DNA from 4 places in the Enterobacter cloacae complex sp. 394F7 genome. Region 1 is predicted to be linked to each of the others. Evidence: predicted binding sites of a transcription regulator. Region 1 holds the regulator's gene; each other region holds the start of a gene.
The links. Region 1 encodes PurR, which represses purine synthesis genes. Its sites were predicted from a motif close to CANGCAAACGTTTGCNTG; they were not measured.
Positions count from the first base shown of each region.

Region 1 (4,737 bases):
GTCGCGCCCACGCTCAAGGCAAACAGCGCCAGCAGCCAGGGCAGCATCTGCTGGCCTTCCCATTTATGCAGCGCCGCACGGCAGCCGTATCCGCCCAGCAGGAAGGCGATGGTCTGCGGGACATAGCTCAGGCCAATGGCGGCCGGGCTGTACCCCATATCGTGCAGAATAAACGGCGAGCCGGTGAGCCAGGCGAAGAAGCTCGCCGAGCAGGCGGCATAGACCAGGACGTTACCACGATACGCTTTGGCGCTCAGCAGGGAGAGGAACGTGATCGGTTTGGCGTCAGCATGCACCTCTTTTTGATGCGCGGGCTTGAGGGCAAACGCTGGCAGCATCAGTACCAGGGTGATGGCAAACAGCGTGGCAAAAATGGCCTGCCAGTCAAAGTGCGCGAGGATCCAGCTGCCCAGCAGGGGAGCGAGGGCGGGTGACAGGCCAACCAGCGGCATAATGGTGGCGAAAATGCGGTTGGTACGGTTGGCCGGGTAGTAGTCGGTCACGAGAGCCTGCCAGGTTACCGCCGCGGCACAGACGCCGACGGCCTGAACAAAGCGCAGCACCAGCAGCCAGGTCGCATCGCGTACCCATAACATTCCCAGGCAGCCTGCGGCAAAAATGGCCAGGCCCAGTAACAGCACCGGTTTACGCCCGAAGCGATCGGAGAGCGGGCCCCAGAGCAGCTGTGCGATGGCAAAACCGGCGAGGAACAAACTCAGGCTGGCGCTGATGGCCGCGGCTGGCGTTTGCAGATCTTCCTGCATCGCCGCAAACGCGGGCAGGTACATATCGGTGGCCAAAAAGCCCAGCACGCTCAAACCGCCGAGCCAGACTAAAAATCCATTCCTGGGTTGCATTGTTTTATTCTCCTTGAGGAGGCAGGTAGACACTGGCGCAGAGTGTAGGGAGTGCAAAGCGGGTTGTGAAACGCTAATATTTGGCGGTTGCATTCAAATTTTTTGCAGGCAGAAAATGTGGTCAGATTATTCTCTTGAAGTGGTGGATGCTGTCGCGCGTAACGGCAGCTTTAGCGGTGCGGCACAGGAGTTGCACCGCGTCCCTTCGGCTATCAGCTACACGGTGCGGCAGCTTGAAGAGTGGCTGGCGGTTCCGCTGTTCGAACGGCGGCATCGCGATGTGGAATTAACGCCTGCTGGCGCGTGGTTTTTGAAAGAAGGGCGTTCTGTTATCAAAAAAATGCAGATCACTCGCGAACAGTGCCAGCAGATCGCCAACGGCTGGCGCGGACATCTTTCCATCGCCGTGGACAATATCGTTAAGCCGGAGCGTACCCGGCAGATGATCGTGGATTTCTATCGCCATTTTTCAGACGTTGAACTTCGTGTCTCGCAGGAGGTATTCAACGGGGTCTGGGACGCGCTGGCGGACGGCAGGGCAGAGATGGCGATTGGCGCAACCCAGGCGATCCCCGTCGGGGGGCGCTATGCGTTTCGCGATATGGGCATGTTGAGCTGGAAATGCGTCGTGGCACACGATCATCCGCTGGCTGCCCTGGAGGGACCGCTGAGTGACGACACGCTGCGCAACTGGCCGTCGCTGGTGCTGGAGGATACCTCGCGCTCGTTGCCAAAACGTATTACCTGGCTTCTTGATAACCAGCGGCGGGTGGTAGCGCCGGACTGGGAATCCTCCGCGACCTGCCTCAGCGCCGGGCTGTGCGTCGCGATGGTTCCCGTCCATTTCGCTAAGCCGAGAATCGATACCGGTGAATGGGTCGAGCTGACGCTGGAGAATCCGTTCCCGGATGCGGCCTGCTGCCTGACGTGGCAACAAAATGATGTGTCGCCCGCCATGGCATGGCTACTGGATTATCTGGGAGACAGCGAAACGCTTAACCGGGAATGGCTACGGGAGCCAGCTTAGCTGGCTCCACACGAGATTAACGACGGTAGTCGCGGAATGGACCATCCGCAACGGAACGGCGCTCGATAAGGCGCGGGTGAACTTCAATGGACTGCGACTCTTCACGTTTGTTGACGATCCTGTCCATCAGCATATTGAAGGCCGTTTCACCGAGGGAGTCCTTCGGCTGGTGGATGGTGGTCAGCGCAGGCGTGAAGAAGCGCGCGTTGCGCACGTTGTCATAGCCGATCACGGAAATATCCTGCGGCACGCGCAGGCCCAGCTCATCGGCTGCACACAGGGCCCCCATCGCCATGATGTCCCCGCCGCAGAACACCGCCGTTGGACGATGCGGCTGAGAAACGATCTGCTGCATGGCGCGGTAGCCAGACTCCGGCTCAAAGTCGCCCTGCACGATCCAGTTTTCCGGCACGGTGATCAGCGCTTCTTCCATCGCCTTCATAAACCCGGCCAGACGGCCAGCACCGGTGTTGCGCTCAAGCGGCCCCGGGATCACGCCTATTTCACGGTGACCGCGTTCAATCAGATAGCGACCCGCCATATAACCGCCTTCGAAGGCGTTATCGATGACGGAGTCGGTAAAGTCGGCGCGCGCTTCGCCCCAGTCCATCACCACCATTGGGATATGACGATACTCTTCCAGCATGGAAAGGACAGATTCCGGGTATTCGGAACACATCACCAGAAGGCCATCCACGCGTTTTTGCGCCATCATCGACAGATAGGCGCGCTGTTTTTCAATATTGTTCCACGCGTTGCCGAGGATAAGGGTATAGCCTTTCTGGAAGCAGTTTTTCTCAACCGCTTCGATGATTTCGGCAAAATAGGCCGCTTCACTGCTGGTCGCCAGCAAACCAATGGATTTGGTGTGATTAACTTTAAGGCTACGCGCAACGGCACTCGGCGAGTAGTGCAGCTCTTTGATTGCCGCCCAGACGGCGTTGCGCGTCTCTTCCGCCACGAAGCGGGTTTTGTTAATTACATGTGATACGGTTGTAGTGGAAACGTTTGCGCGTTTTGCTACGTCTTTAATTGTTGCCATTAAATGTCACTCCAGACCATATCCTAAACTCCTGAAAACCTTGAAGGTAAACGTTTGCCTTCTCTCACCCTTATCACGCAATTTTGAATTGCGGCACGCCAGGAAAACGACACGGGACGTCAGGAGGGGGTCAATGGCCGGTACGCTAATAAATTTAGCGTGGAATTTTGTCCTATCTTGATGAAAAGGGGAAGAGCTAAAGTGGTTATCCGTTTAAATCCTGGAAGATTTTTGACGTAAATTGTGTAAAAATGAGCAAGCTCACTTTTCGTGGGGGGATTAAAAGGAGAAAAATTGATGAGTTCCGATCTGAAGTTTTCGCTGTTCACCACCGTTATTGTGCTGGCGCTGATTGTTGCTGCAGGTCTGACGGCTGCACTGCACTGATTTACGCGGAGGGGGCGTTCGCTCTCTCCCGCTCGTCCTGATTGTTACATCTCCGGCAAAAATCTTTTGCCAATTTGTTAACTTCTCATTTTTTGTGATTGATGTCATGCTTTCGGCTTCTTTGTTCTGTGTCACCACATGACACGGCATCCGGAGTTGACGCATGAAAATCAATTTTCCCCTGCTGGCCCTGGCGATTGGCGCTTTTGGGATTGGCACCACTGAATTTTCCCCTATGGGACTCTTACCGGTTATCGCCCGCGGTGTGGACGTCTCTATCCCTGCAGCCGGGATGTTAATCAGCGCCTATGCCATTGGTGTGATGGTAGGGGCACCGCTGATGACGCTGTTGCTTTCCCACCGAGCGCGCCGCAATGCGCTGATTTTCCTGATGGCTATCTTTACCCTTGGCAACGTGCTCTCCGCCATTTCGCCGGATTACACCACGCTGATGCTGTCACGCATTCTGACAAGCCTTAACCACGGCGCTTTCTTTGGGCTGGGGTCGGTGGTGGCGGCAAGCGTGGTGCCCAAACACAAGCAGGCGAGTGCCGTGGCAACCATGTTTATGGGCCTGACCATCGCCAACATTGGCGGCGTTCCTGCGGCCACCTGGCTGGGTGAGGTCATTGGCTGGCGTATGTCGTTCCTCGCAACCGCCGTACTGGGCGTTGTCGCGATGGTGGCGTTGTTCTTCTCTCTGCCGAAAGGCAGCGCTGGTGAGCGTCCTGAGGTACGTAAAGAGCTGTCGGTACTGATGCGTCCGCAGGTGCTCTCGGCGCTGCTCACCACCGTGCTGGGTGCCGGGGCGATGTTTACCCTTTACACCTATATTTCGCCGGTGCTGCATGACATCACTCACGCGACGCCGATCTTTATCACCGCGATGCTGGTGCTGATTGGCGTGGGCTTCTCGATTGGTAACTATCTGGGCGGGAAATTTGCTGACCGCTCCGTGAGCGGAACGCTGAAGGGTTTTCTGACCCTGCTGATTGTCATCATGATTGCCATTCCCTGGCTGGCGCGTAATGAGTTTGGCGCGGCCATTGCGATGGTCGTCTGGGGTGCGGCCACTTTTGCCGTGGTTCCGCCGCTGCAGATGCGCGTAATGCGCGTCGCGCATGAGGCGCCGGGTCTTTCATCGTCGGTGAATATTGGTGCGTTCAACCTGGGCAATGCGCTCGGTGCCGCAGCGGGCGGTGCTGTGATTTCGGGTGGTCTGGGATACAGCTTTGTGCCGGTGATGGGGGCCATTATTGCCGCGCTTGGCCTGCTGTTAGTGATGATGTCGGGTCGTAAACAGCCTGAAGCGGCCTGTGCTGCCGAATAAAAAAACGCAGAAGGGGAAACCCTTCTGCGTCTCTCTTACGCGGCGAAGTTCTTCGCCACAAAGTCCCAGTTAACCAGTGCCCAGAAGTGCTCCA
Region 1 covers NZ_JBXWCS010000004.1:161,357-166,093, forward strand. Annotated here, with positions in the region: gene punC (purine nucleoside transporter PunC) at 1-857, opposite strand, end outside; gene punR (DNA-binding transcriptional activator PunR) at 973-1,884, shown strand; gene purR (HTH-type transcriptional repressor PurR) at 1,901-2,926, opposite strand; gene cydH (cytochrome bd-I oxidase subunit CydH) at 3,224-3,313, shown strand; gene AC2FAK_RS07760 (MFS transporter) at 3,477-4,643, shown strand; gene sodB (superoxide dismutase [Fe]) at 4,679-4,737, opposite strand, start outside.

Region 2 (4,737 bases), on a different contig from region 1:
GATTGTGCTCAGTATCGTTTTGCGCCACACCTCTACCTCGAACCGCAGGCTGGCTATCGTGCTGTGGTTACAGGGGGCGGGTGTGCTGGCGGCGTGGCTACTGCCGGGAATTGGCGGCTTGCTGACGGGTGGCCTGCTGGTCGGCGGCGGATTCCTGTGTGCCGTTCAGCTTTCTTTACTCTACGGGCGCGAGCTGGCACCCGAACATACCCGCTATATGGCGGGGCTGCTGACTACCGGTTATGCCATTGGACAGCTGGTGGGGCCGATGACCTCGGCGTTATCCACCTGGCTTACCCACAAGCTTGAGCCTGCGCTGGGGCTGGCGGGCATTGCGCTGTTCATTGCGGGCGCGCTGGTGTGGAACCGTCAGGCCGAAAGGCAGCAGCAATTGCAATAATTATCGTCGTGAATACTGGATTATGTGCGCGGCCTCACGCACAATGAGCGCACACTTTTGCCACAACGAGGGCAAAAGACGCCACACCTGCAGGAGAAAAGAATGTCATCACTCAGTAAAGAAGCGGCCCTTGTCCACGAGGCCCTGGTTGCGCGCGGTCTTGAAACGCCACTGCGTCCACCCGTTCAGGAAGTGGATAATGAAACCCGTAAACGTCTGATTGCCGGGCACATGACCGAGATCATGCAACTGCTAAATCTCGATCTGAGCGACGACAGTCTGATGGAAACGCCGCATCGCATCGCAAAAATGTATGTCGACGAAATTTTCTCCGGCCTGGACTACGCCAACTTTCCGAAAATCACCGTCATTGAAAACAAAATGAAGGTGGATGAGATGGTGACGGTGCGCGATATTACGCTGACCAGCACCTGCGAGCACCACTTCGTGACCATCGACGGTAAAGCGACCGTGGCTTACATTCCAAAAGATACGGTGATTGGTCTGTCCAAAATCAACCGTATCGTGCAGTTCTTTGCCCAACGCCCACAGGTGCAGGAGCGTCTGACGCAGCAGATCCTGACCGCGCTGCAAACGCTGCTGGGCACCAATAACGTCGCGGTCTCCATTGACGCGGTTCACTACTGCGTGAAGGCGCGCGGTGTACGTGATGCCACCAGTGCGACCACCACCACGTCGCTGGGCGGTCTGTTTAAATCCAGCCAGAACACCCGCCAGGAGTTCCTGCGCGCCGTGCGTCACCACAACTAATCTGACAGGGCAGGGACCATGGAGCGAAACGTCACGCTCGATTTTGTTCGCGGCGTCGCCATTCTCGGTATCCTGCTGCTTAATATCAGCGCCTTCGGTCTGCCGAAGGCCGCTTATCTCAACCCCGCCTGGTATGGCGAGATCACCCGTCGCGATGCCTGGACGTGGGCAATCCTCGATCTCTTTGCTCAGGTGAAATTCCTCACCCTCTTTGCGCTGCTGTTTGGCGCCGGTCTGCAACTGCTGCTCAAACGCGGCACCCGGTGGATCCAGTCACGTCTGACCCTGCTGGTGCTCCTTGGCTTTATTCACGGCCTGTTCTTCTGGGACGGTGATATTCTTCTCGCCTATGGATTAGTCGGGCTGATTTGCTGGCGACTCATCCGTGATGCGCATAGCGTCAAAAGCCTGTTTAACACCGGCGTGATGCTCTATGTCATGGGGCTTGGGGTGCTGCTGTTGCTGGGCATGATCGCCGGCGACGCAACAAGCCGCTCGTGGATACCGGACGCCGCCAACCTGCAGTATGAGCAGTTCTGGAAGCTAAAAGGCGGCGCGGAAGCGATAAGCAATCGCGCGGATATGCTGGGCGATAACCTGCTGGCACTGGGGGCGCAATACGGCTGGCAGCTGGCGGGGATGATGCTGATGGGTGCATCCCTGATGCGCACCGGCTGGCTGAAAGGGGAATTTAGCCTGCGCCACTATCGTCGCACAGGCGTCTTGCTGGTGCTGCTGGGCGTGGCGATCAATCTCCCGGCGGTGATTGCGCAGTGGCATCTACACTGGGATTACCGCTGGTGCGCTTTCCTGCTGCAGGTTCCGCGCGAGCTCGGTGCCCCGTTCCAGACCATCGGCTACGCCGCGCTCATCTATGGCTTCTGGCCGCAGCTCTCCCGCCTCTGGATTGTCAGTGCCGTTGCCTGCGTTGGCCGCATGGCGTTAAGCAATTACATTTTGCAGACCCTCATCTGTACCACGCTGTTCTATCGATTTGGCCTGTTTATGAAATTCGACCGCCTTACGCTGGTGGCGTTTGTTCTTCCGGTCTGGACGATAAACCTGGCGTTTTCGGTTATCTGGCTGCGGTATTTCCGCCAGGGGCCGCTGGAGTGGGCGTGGCGTCAGTTAACCGCAAAAGCGTCAGGTGTTTCATTGAATAATACATCCAGATAACGATCTGGATCACAATCATTAACAAAATGGATGTAACCGTTTTCATCTGTGTGAGCTTCTTCACGTAGTCCCCTTTCTCTCGCTGCCAAAATAGCCACCTTGCTAAACACAGGGGGTGTCTGTGAGTTGCTGCAATCCTTTTAAGGATGGTGAATATGATCACCATTCGTGACGTCGCCCGTCAGGCGGGCGTTTCTGTGGCCACCGTCTCTCGCGTGCTGAACAACAGCGCGCTGGTCAGCCCTGAAACCCGTGAAACCGTAATGAAAGCCGTGACCCAACTGGGTTACCGCCCCAATGCTAATGCGCAGGCGCTGGCTACGCAGGTCAGTGACACCATTGGCGTGGTAGTGATGGACGTGTCGGATGCGTTTTTTGGCGCGCTGGTGAAAGCGGTGGATGTTGTTGCCCAGCAGCACCAAAAGTATGTGCTGATCGGCAACAGCTATCATGAAGCAGAAAAAGAGCGCTATGCCATCGAAGTGCTGATCCGCCAGCGTTGTAACGCGCTGATTGTGCATTCAAAAGCCCTGAGTGATGAGGAGCTTGCCGGATTTATGGAGCAAATCCCCGGCATGGTGCTCATCAACCGGATTGTGCCCGGTTATGCCCACCGTTGCGTGGGGCTGGATAACGTGAGTGGCGCCATGATGGCCACGCGCATGCTGATTAATAACGGGCACCAGCGAATCGGTTATCTGGCCTCCAGCCACGCGATTGAGGACGACGAACTGCGTCGCGAAGGCTGGCAAAACGCCCTGAAAGAGCACGGCATTGTGCCTGCTGAAAGCTGGGTAGGCACCGGTACCCCGGACATGCAGGGAGGGGAGGCGGCGATGGTTGAGCTGCTGGGCCGTAACCTGCAGCTCTCCGCGGTGTTTGCCTACAACGACAGTATGGCTGCCGGAGCACTGACGGCATTAAAAGATAACGGCATTGCGGTGCCACAGCATTTGTCGTTGATCGGTTTTGACGATATTCCCATTGCCCGTTACACCGACCCGCAGCTGACAACGGTACGCTATCCCATTGTCTCGATGGCCAAACTGGCGACTGAGCTGGCGTTACAGGGCGCGGCAGGGCTGCTTGATACGGGAGCAACACACTGTTTCATGCCGACATTAGTGCGCCGCCATTCGGTCTCTGCCCGGCAAATTGTGGTTCCGATCACTAACTGATAAAGCCAGCTGATGTAACCGTTTTCAATCTGTGAGTAAATTCACAGTATCTTAACAAGGCGCTGACTATGATGTCAGCGTTTTAGGGGCTGAAACGCTATGTAACAGTGATTATTCACTTTCACTATAGCCAACGTGCCGCAAACAACGAATAAAACGCATTTCTGGAGCGTTACCGAACACGGAAGATAGAAATTTTATAAGTGAACTTCGGCTGTCAGTAACGTTTTATTAACACCTGCCCGCCGATCGTTATTCACAAGAACTACCCTGCATAAAAAAAACCGGAGATACCATGAATAAGAAGGTGTTGACTCTGTCTGCTGTAATGGCAAGCATGCTTTTTGGTGCAGCAGCGCACGCTGCGGATACCCGTATTGGTGTGACTATCTATAAATACGACGACAACTTCATGTCTGTTGTGCGTAAAGCGATCGAGAAAGATGCTAAAGCAGCGCCAGATGTTCAGCTGCTGATGAATGACTCCCAGAACGACCAGTCCAAACAGAACGATCAGATTGACGTCCTGCTGGCAAAAGGCGTGAAGGCACTGGCAATCAACCTGGTTGACCCGGCTGCTGCAGGCACAGTTATCGAGAAAGCGCGCGGCCAGAACGTGCCAATCGTCTTCTTCAACAAAGAACCTTCCCGTAAAGCGCTGGACAGCTATGACAAAGCGTATTACGTCGGTACTGACTCCAAAGAGTCCGGTATTATTCAGGGCGATCTGATCGCGAAACACTGGGCGGCCAACCCGAACTGGGATCTGAACAAAGACGGCCAGATCCAGTTTGTGCTGCTGAAAGGCGAGCCAGGCCACCCGGATGCTGAAGCGCGTACCACTTACGTTGTCAAAGAGCTGAACGACAAAGGTCTGAAAACCCAGCAGCTGGCTTTAGATACCGCGATGTGGGATACCGCTCAGGCGAAAGATAAAATGGACGCGTGGCTGTCTGGTCCTAACGCGAACAAAATTGAAGTGGTTATCGCTAACAACGACGCGATGGCAATGGGTGCGGTAGAAGCCCTGAAAGCACACAACAAATCCTCTATCCCTGTGTTCGGCGTGGATGCGCTGCCAGAAGCGCTGGCACTGGTGAAATCAGGTGCGATGGCCGGTACCGTGCTGAACGATGCCAACAACCAGGCGAAAGCCACCTTCGATCTGGCGAAAAACCTGGCCGACGGTAAAGGTGCGGCTGATGGCACCAA
Region 2 covers NZ_JBXWCS010000005.1:211,598-216,334, forward strand. Annotated here, with positions in the region: gene AC2FAK_RS09890 (YbfB/YjiJ family MFS transporter) at 1-400, shown strand, start outside; gene folE (GTP cyclohydrolase I FolE) at 503-1,171, shown strand; gene yeiB (DUF418 domain-containing protein YeiB) at 1,190-2,347, shown strand; gene galS (HTH-type transcriptional regulator GalS) at 2,503-3,525, shown strand; gene mglB (galactose/glucose ABC transporter substrate-binding protein MglB) at 3,821-4,737, shown strand, end outside.
Region 2: a site for PurR is predicted at 2,377-2,394, ahead of galS (HTH-type transcriptional regulator GalS). Genes of this name have one in related genera too.

Region 3 (4,737 bases), on a different contig from region 1:
TCCATCAACCCTTCGCTGTCAAAGCGGGCCGCTGTACGATCGGCAGCCGTTGGCAGACGATACCAGGTGTGCGCGGTGAAACGCGGCAGGGTAGCACCCAGCGTTTTCACCTCATCAGCAAAGGCGTGCACATCCCCGTTTTCAGCGGCGTGGAACCAGTTAACCTGCGCGCTGTGGCTGGATTTCGCCAGCGTGTCCAGCATCGCCAGCATTGGCGTTTGACCCACACCCGCAGAGATCAGCGTCACCGGGGTATTTGCCTCAACGGCCATAAAGAAATCGCCCGCCGGCGCAGCCAGATGAACCACGTCGCCCACGCTGGCTTCGTTATGCAGCCAGCTGGAAACCTGACCGCCGTCCTCGCGTTTCACCGCAATACGGTAGCCTTTGCCGTTTGGCTTACGGGTGAGGGAGTACTGGCGGATCTCCTGATGCGGGAAACTTTCAGGCTTCAGCCAGACGCCGAGATACTGCCCCGGCTGATAATCGGCAACGGGTTGACCATCCACCGGCTCGAACTCAAAACTGGTAATCAGCGCGCTACGCGGCGTTTTCTCAACAATGCGGAAGGCGCGGGTCCCTTCCCAGCCACCGTTCTTGCTGGCGTTTTCGCTGTAGATCTGCGCTTCACGGTTGATAAAGACGTTTGCCAGCACGCCGTAAGCTTTGCCCCATGCGTCCAGTACCTCCTGGCCCGGGCTGAACATCTCGTCCAGCGTCGCCAGCAGGTGACCGCCCACAATGTTGTACTGCTCGGGTTTGATCTGGAAGCTGGTATGCTTCTGCGCGATTTTCTCCACCGCAGGCAGCAGGGCTGGCAGATTTTCAATGTTGCTGGCGTAGGCCGCGATGGCATTGAAAAGCGCTTCCCGCTGATCGCCGTTACGCTGGTTACTCATGTTGAAAATCTCTTTCAACTCCGGGTTGTGCGCGAACATGCGGTCATAGAAATGCGCGGTGAGCTTAGGGCCGGTCTCCACCAGCAGGGGAATGGTGGCTTTAACGGTAGCGATGGTTTGAGCGTCGAGCATGAGCGCGTCCTTCTGATGTGAACTTAATGATGTATTTTAAATGCATCTTATAAAAATAACCCTGCGATGTAAATGGTTCTTTGCAAGATGAAATATATGCATCACAAACCTGAAAAGAAATCCGTTGAAAATGACGAGGGCTTTATTCCTCAAACCCTTGCGTGGCGTGAAGGAAAACGTTTGCGTAAAATCGTTTGTCAAGACCTGTTATCACAGAACTATTCAGTTATACTGTTGCCCGTCGTCCAACAGGACTGCCTTTTCAGGCCAAATTTTACTTGTTAGCTGAGTCAGGAGATGCGGATGTTAAAGCGTGAAATGAACATTGCCGATTATGATGCCGAACTGTGGCAGGCTATGGAGCAGGAAAAAGTACGTCAGGAAGAGCACATCGAACTGATCGCCTCCGAGAACTACACCAGCCCGCGCGTCATGCAGGCGCAGGGTTCTCAGCTGACCAACAAATATGCTGAAGGTTATCCGGGCAAGCGCTACTACGGCGGTTGCGAGTACGTTGATATCGTTGAGCAACTGGCGATTGACCGTGCGAAAGAACTCTTTGGCGCTGACTACGCTAACGTCCAGCCGCACTCCGGCTCTCAGGCAAACTTCGCGGTCTACACCGCGCTGCTGCAGCCGGGCGATACCGTTCTGGGTATGAACCTGGCGCAGGGCGGTCACCTGACTCACGGCTCCCCGGTAAACTTCTCTGGCAAACTGTACAACATCATCCCTTACGGTATTGATGAGTCAGGCAAAATTGACTACGAAGACATGGCGAAGCAGGCTAAAGAGCATAAGCCGAAGATGATCATCGGTGGTTTCTCTGCTTACTCCGGTATCGTTGACTGGGCAAAAATGCGTGAAATCGCAGACAGCATCGGTGCTTACCTGTTCGTTGATATGGCGCACGTTGCCGGTCTTATCGCCGCAGGCGTTTACCCGAACCCGGTTCCTCATGCTCACGTTGTGACCACCACCACGCACAAAACCCTGGCGGGTCCACGCGGTGGCCTGATCCTGGCGAAAGGCGGCGATGAAGAGCTGTACAAAAAACTGAACTCCGCTGTGTTCCCAAGCGCACAGGGCGGCCCGCTGATGCACGTGATCGCGGCAAAAGCTGTCGCGCTGAAAGAAGCGATGGAGCCAGAGTTCAAAGTCTACCAGCAGCAGGTTGCCAAAAACGCCAAAGCGATGGTGGAAGTGTTCCTGAACCGTGGTTACAAAGTGGTGTCCGGCGGTACTGAAAACCACCTGTTCCTGCTGGATCTGGTTGATAAGAACCTGACCGGTAAAGAAGCTGACGCCGCCCTGGGCCGCGCCAACATCACCGTGAACAAAAACAGCGTACCAAACGATCCGAAGAGTCCGTTCGTGACCTCCGGTATCCGTATCGGTTCTCCGGCTGTTACTCGCCGCGGTTTCAAAGAAGCGGAAGTGAAAGAGCTGGCTGGCTGGATGTGTGACGTTCTGGACAACATCAATGACGAAGCGGTTATTGAGCGCGTAAAAGCGAAAGTTCTGGATATCTGCGCACGCTTCCCGGTATACGCATAACTCTTCTGCTTAGCAGAAATAAAAAGGCCGCGTTTGCGGCCTTTTTTTATGTCTTAACGTCGGTCGAGGGATATTGCTCCCGGTCCCACAATCGCCAGCAGGATAAATGCGCCCGCAATACTGACGTTCTTGTAGAAATTAATCATATTCGGCACAACCGCATCCCCGGTCATGTCCCAGTAATGGTGACCAATAACTGCCGTGCCCAGCGTGTAGAACACAAACAGTACGGCGAGAGGGCGGGTGAAAAAGCCCAGCACGATCAGGATGGTGGCAGGGACTTCCATCACCACGGCGATAATGGCCGCCAGCATGGGCATTGGCGCGCCAAGCGACGTCATATATTGCACGGTGCCGTTAAACCCCGTCAGTTTTGGATAGCCGAAGATAATAAAGAGTACGACAAGCGCGATACGGGCAATCAACAACAACAGGTGGCGTGACTGACCGAAATCGAAATAGCGAAGTGAGTTCATGGCAGAAAACCTCTGCAAGTGGAGTAATTTAAACGTAATACACATTTTCGTTCCCTGCCATAAGCCAGACGACTGCATGGAATGTTAATTTTTCGTTAATTTATAGCAAGCTATCTACTTGCTTAATTTTTATATTCTCGCCAGACTATGGCCTCCATTTCGGGAGGGATTCATGGTCTTGCATTCCACGCGCTGGCTGGCGCTCAGCTATTTCACCTATTTCTTTAGTTACGGTATTTTTCTGCCTTTCTGGAGCGTCTGGCTCAAGGGAATTGGCCTTACTCCGGAAACCATCGGTGTCCTGCTGGGGGCGGGGCTGGTGGCGCGTTTCCTTGGCAGCCTGCTGATTGCACCGCGCGTCAGCGATCCCTCCTTACTCATCAAAGCGGTGCGTATTCTTGCCCTGTTAACGCTGGTCTTTGTGGCCTGCTTCTGGGTTAGCCATCAGTTTGCCTGGCTGATGGTGGTGATGGTCGGCTTTAACCTGTTCTTCTCCCCGCTGGTTCCCCTGACGGACGCCCTGGCAAACACCTGGCAAAAGCAGATCACCATGGACTACGGTCGCGTGCGCCTGTGGGGCTCCATTGCGTTTGTGATTGGCTCTGCGCTGGTGGGGAAACTGGTCAGCCTTTACGATTACCGCGCCATTCTTGCCCTGCTAAGCATCGGTATCGCCTCGATGTTGCTGGGCATGCTGCTGCGACCGTCAGTCATGCCGCAAGGCGAAAGCCGCCATCAGGAAAGCGCAGGCTGGCCCGCCTGGCGAAGCCTGGTGGCGCAAAGCTGGCGTTTTCTGGCCTGCGTCTGCCTGCTTCAGGGGGCGCACGCGGCGTATTACGGCTTCAGCGCCATTTACTGGCAGGGCGCCGGTTACTCTGCCTCTGCCGTGGGCTACCTGTGGTCGCTTGGCGTGGTGGCCGAAGTGATTATCTTTGCGCTCAGCAAGAAACTGTTCCGCCGCTTCGGCGCGCGCGACCTGCTGCTGCTCTCCGCCGTGTGTGGCGTGGCGCGGTGGGGCATTATGGGCTGGACGACCGAACTGCCCTGGCTGATCGTGGCGCAAATTCTGCACTGCGGCACCTTTACCGTCTGCCATCTGGCGGCCATGCGCTATATCGCCGCGCGTGAAGGCGGGGATGTGATTCGCTTGCAGGCGGTCTATTCTGCGGTGGCGATGGGTGGCAGCATTGCCGTGATGACGGTCTTTGCGGGCTTCCTGTATCAACATCTGGGACACGGCGTGTTCTGGGTAATGGCACTGGTCGCGCTACCGGCGATGTTTATTCGCCCGAAAGTGGCCGCGCGCGCCTGACTACGATTCCAGCATGGCGCGAATATGTTCTTGCTGCTGTGCGTTCAGCGATTCCACGGCGTGGATCAGCGGCGGCGAGAACAGGGGCAGGGCGGTGGGGTAAGGAGTAATAACCAGCGCCGCTTCGCGCGGAGCTCCCTCTTTCTGAAAAGCCTGCAGCGTCAGATAACGAATATTGAGCGGCAGCAGCGTTAGTTCGCGTAGCTGCTGTTCAATCACTTCTTCACAGGATTTATCCTCTCCGGTTAATAACACCACCTGTTTTTCGTGCAGATCGGTCTCCTGCATCAGCCAGGCGCCAAAAATCACCGCCACCAGACTCATCTCTTCATCAGAAAAACGCAGGCCAAACTCCGCTTCC
Region 3 covers NZ_JBXWCS010000012.1:28,751-33,487, forward strand. Annotated here, with positions in the region: gene hmpA (NO-inducible flavohemoprotein) at 1-1,031, opposite strand, end outside; gene glyA (serine hydroxymethyltransferase) at 1,335-2,588, shown strand; gene AC2FAK_RS17415 (DoxX family protein) at 2,642-3,064, opposite strand; gene AC2FAK_RS17420 (3-phenylpropionate MFS transporter) at 3,237-4,376, shown strand; gene csiE (stationary phase inducible protein CsiE) at 4,377-4,737, opposite strand, start outside.
Region 3: a site for PurR is predicted at 1,201-1,218, ahead of glyA (serine hydroxymethyltransferase). Genes of this name have one in related genera too.

Region 4 (4,737 bases), on a different contig from region 1:
CAGCGAATCGAGATAGTCCAGATACTGCTGATCAACATCTTTGGTGACGTAAACCCCGTTAAACACGGAACATTCAAACTGCTGAATATCCGGATTCTCGGCGCGCACCGCGTCGATAAGATCGTTCAGATCCTGGAAAATCAGGCCATCGGCACCGATGATCTGGCGAATCTCGTCCACTTCACGGCCGTGGGCAATCAGCTCGTTCGCGGTAGGCATATCAATGCCATACACGTTCGGGAAGCGAATCTCTGGCGCCGCAGAAGCCAGATATACTTTCTTCGCACCGGCTTCACGCGCCATCTCGATAATCTGCTCTGAGGTGGTGCCACGTACAATGGAGTCATCCACCAGCAGCACGTTCTTGTCGCGGAACTCAGCGCGGTTAGCGTTCAGTTTACGACGCACGGACTTACGGCGCAGCTGCTGACCCGGCATGATAAAGGTACGGCCAACGTAGCGGTTCTTCACGAAACCCTGACGGTATGGCTTATCCAGAATGCGAGCAATTTCCAGCGCGATATCACAGGACGTTTCCGGGATAGGAATGACCACGTCGATGTCCAGATCGTCCCACTCGCGGGCAATCTTCTCACCCAGCTTGGTTCCCATGTTCACGCGGGCGCTGTAGACGGAGATCTTATCGATAAACGAGTCCGGACGGGCGAAATACACGTATTCGAACAGGCACGGGTTGCTGACCGGGTTGTCTGCACACTGGCGGGTAAACAGCTGGCCCTTCTCAGTGATATAGACCGCTTCGCCAGGGGCTACATCACGCAGGAATTCGAAGCCCAGGGTGTCCAGCGCCACGCTTTCAGAGGCAACCATATATTCGGTACGGCCATCACCCAGGTCACGCTTACCAAGCACCAGCGGGCGGATACCGTTTGGATCGCGGAAGGCGACCATTCCGTGACCGATAATCATCGCCACGCAGGCGTAGGCACCGCGGATCTGGCGGTTTGTCGCAGCAACGGCGGCAAAGATATTGTCTGCTTCCAGCGGATAGTGGCGGAAGTTATCCAGCTCGCTCGCGAACACGTTGAGCAGGATTTCTGAATCAGAGGTGGTGTTAATGTGGCGACGTTTCTCTTCAAACAGCTTTTTACGCAGCTCATGCGCGTTGGTCAGGTTGCCGTTGTGAGCAAGCGTGATGCCATACGGTGAGTTGACGTAGAAAGGCTGTGCCTCAGAGGCGCTGGAACTGCCAGCAGTAGGATAACGAACGTGACCGATCCCCATATTACCTTGCAGACGCTGCATATGGCGGGCTTCAAACACATCGTTTACCAGGCCATTCGCCTTACGTAAACGGAAGCAGTTGTTTGCATCAATGGTGATGATACCCGCAGCATCCTGCCCACGGTGCTGAAGCACCGTTAACGCGTCATAAATCGACTGGTTTACCGGCATGAAACCGGCGATACCGACAATACCGCACATTCGTCTTTTCCTCGTTAAGCCACATCTCAGAGCGGGTTACGCTCTGGGCAAGAAACTCGACGAGCTTTGCAGATAGTCAAAGAACCACCTGATGATGAAGCTGAACTCTGGAATGAGCTGCGATTTCTGCCAGTCTTCGCTTTTGGAGAACCCGGTAAAGGTATCCAGGAAGAACAGTATCGCGGCCACAATCAGCACGCCTCGTAATGCCCCGAAACAGATCCCGAGCACCCTGTCCGTTCCTGACAGACCGGTTTTCTCGACCAGCTGACCTATCACGTAATTTACGATAGCGCCGACAATCAGCGTCGCGATAAACAGCACCGCGATGGCGATTCCATTTCGGACCAGTTCATCTTCAAAGCCCGTGAACCAGACAGACAGGTAAGTGTAGTAATGACTGGCAACAAAGAAAGCACAACCCCAAGTCACCAGCGATAACGCTTCACGAACAAAGCCACGGATCAGGCTAACCAGACAGGAAAAACCAATCACCGCAATGATGGCGTAATCAATCCAGACCATATGTGTCCCACGATTTAACGCCCTGTCATCCAGTTCGGGGCGAATTCTAACAGAAAAAGAAAACGTTTGCGTAGGGATTTCCTTCCCGCGCGTAAATAAAAAAGGCGCTGAAAAAATGTTCAACGCCCCCTCCGCTTGACGTCTCTGTGGACGTCTGCTTTCCCACCCTCACCCCAGCCCTCTCCCTCAAGGGAGAGGGAGCAAACCATCCCCTCGCCCCTTTGGGGAGAGGGTTAGGGTGAGGGGAACCTTATCAATTGGCGCTGTAGTTCATCACCACACCGCTCAGGCCAGAGATCTGCTTCAGCTCACCGAGCGAGCCTTTGAGCTTATCCTTAGACGCTTCTGGCCCCACAAGGATACGGGTGATTTTACCCTGCACCGGCGTGGAAGGTGAAGTGTAAACGCGATAACCCGCACTGCGCAGCTTACCCACTACCTCATTGACCTTATCGGCATTTTTCAGCGCACCCAACTGCACAACGTAGGCTTTACCCGTCGGTGCAGCCTCTTGCTGGGCCGGTTTTGCCGCAGGCGGCGTCTCTGAAGCCGCGGCCAGCTGTTCTGCTGCTTTATCCCGCTGCGGTTTCGGCTGTGTTTTTTCCACCGGCTTCGGTTTTTCAACCGGTTTCGGCTGCTCTACCGGCACCGGATCGATTTCGATGTTGTTATTCGCCGCCAGACGAGACGGATCGAGGGACGGCGCGGCCGCATCCCCGGCACGCACTTCTTCAGCCGCCCCTTCCGGCGGCTGAGCAGGCAGCGCCTGGGTCGCCGCAGGCAGCATATCCGGTTCGTCGCGATCGCCCGGCTTCGGCACCAGCGGAATGGCTGCAAATTCATCCTGGTAATGCTTTTTCTGCCCGTCGAGCAGACCCGGGAGGATAATCACCCCGAGCGCGACCAGCACAATGGTTCCTGTTAAACGGTTCTGAAACTTACTCGCCACCGGTTCTCCCCGCGTCCATCACTTCCATGACATGTGCCACCGTGTGGAACGAACCACACACCAGCACGGTATCTTCTGGTTTAGCATCCGCCATCGCGGCTTGCCAGGCCTGAGCCACGCTATTGTAGATTGCGCCTTTGCCGAGATGTTCCAGCAACTGCTCAGCCGTCGCACCGCGCGGCCCCTCCAGAGGAGCACAATACCAGCTATCGACCACACTCTCCATGCAGGCCAGCGTACCGCCGATATCTTTATCATGAAGCATACCGATAACCGCCAGCACGCGCCCGGTTTTTGGTAACGATTTGAGACGCGCGGCGAGATACGCCGCAGCATGCGGGTTATGTGCGACATCCAGTATCAGCCGCGGAGCGTCGCTGACAATCTGAAAACGCCCGGGCAGAATCGCGTTCTGAATACCGTCGCGGATGGCCTGTTCGCTCACCGCCAGCCCGCTGGCGCGCAGTGCCGCCAGGGCGGTGGCGGCATTAGGTTGCGGTACCTGCGGCAGGGGCAGATTCTCCAGCGTTCCCTGCGCATCGCGATAGCGCCAGCCGTTGTTTTGAACCTCATACTGCCAGTCCACACCCCGGCGCAGCAGGTGAGCGCCCTTCTCTTTTGCCACGTCGGAAATGGTGTACGGCATATCCGGCTCGCCAACCACCGCAGGCTTATTCGTGCGGAAAATACCGGCCTTCTCACGGCCAATACTTTCGCGATCGGGGCCCAGCCAGTCGGTATGATCCAGGGCAATACTGGTGACCACCGCCACATCGGCATCCACCATATTGGTGGCATCCAGACGCCCGCCGAGGCCCACTTCCAGAATCACCACGTCCAACTGCGCCTGTTTAAACAGCCACAGCGCCGACAGAGTGCCGTATTCGAAATAGGTTAATGAAATCTCACCGCGCGCCGCTTCAATTTCTGCGAACGACGCCGTATGCGCAGACTCTGGCAGTTCGCTGTTTTGTACGCGAACCCGCTCGGTATAACGTACCAGGTGCGGAGAGCTATAGACACCAACCTTGTAACCGGCAGCAATCAGGACAGCTTCCAGCGTACGGCAGGTGGTGCCTTTACCGTTGGTTCCGGCGACGGTAAAAACAAACGGCGCAGGTTTCAGCACATCGAGACGCGCAGCAACCTGGCTTACGCGTTCAAGCCCCATATCGATGGTTTTACTGTGCAGGTTTTCCAGATAAGAAAGCCACGTGGCCAGGGGCGACGTGGCTTGGGGAATGCTTTTATTTTCCATGATGCCCGGTTGTCATTAACAGTTTATAAAGCAAAAGGGCAGCGCCAACCGGCCCTGCCCTTTTCAGTTATCAGGCCTCGGGTTCCTGATCCGGTACTACCACGCCTTCGCGCGGCTCATCCGGGTTCGGCGCCGGCAGATTCATCAGCTTCGCCAGGATGCTCGCCAGTTTCAGGCGCATTTCCGGGCGGCGGACGATCATGTCAATCGCGCCTTTCTCAATAAGGAACTCACTGCGCTGGAAGCCCGGCGGCAGTTTTTCACGTACGGTCTGCTCAATAACGCGAGGACCAGCAAAGCCGATCAGCGCTTTTGGCTCAGCGATGTTCAGATCGCCCAGCATCGCAAAGCTTGCAGAGACGCCACCCATGGTTGGGTCGGTCAGTACAGAGATGTACGGCAGACCGCGCTCCTGCATTTTAGCCAGCGCAGCAGAGGTTTTCGCCATCTGCATCAGGGACATCAGCGCTTCCTGCATACGTGCACCGCCAGAGGCGGAGAAGCAGATCAGCGGGCAGTTGTCTTCCAGCGCCTGCTCAACAGCACGCACAAAGCGCGC
Region 4 covers NZ_JBXWCS010000005.1:62,938-67,674, reverse strand. Annotated here, with positions in the region: gene purF (amidophosphoribosyltransferase) at 1-1,446, opposite strand, end outside; gene cvpA (colicin V production protein) at 1,483-1,971, opposite strand; gene dedD (cell division protein DedD) at 2,225-2,920, opposite strand; gene folC (bifunctional tetrahydrofolate synthase/dihydrofolate synthase) at 2,910-4,178, opposite strand; gene accD (acetyl-CoA carboxylase, carboxyltransferase subunit beta) at 4,249-4,737, opposite strand, start outside.
Region 4: a site for PurR is predicted at 2,027-2,044, ahead of cvpA (colicin V production protein). Genes of this name have one in related genera too.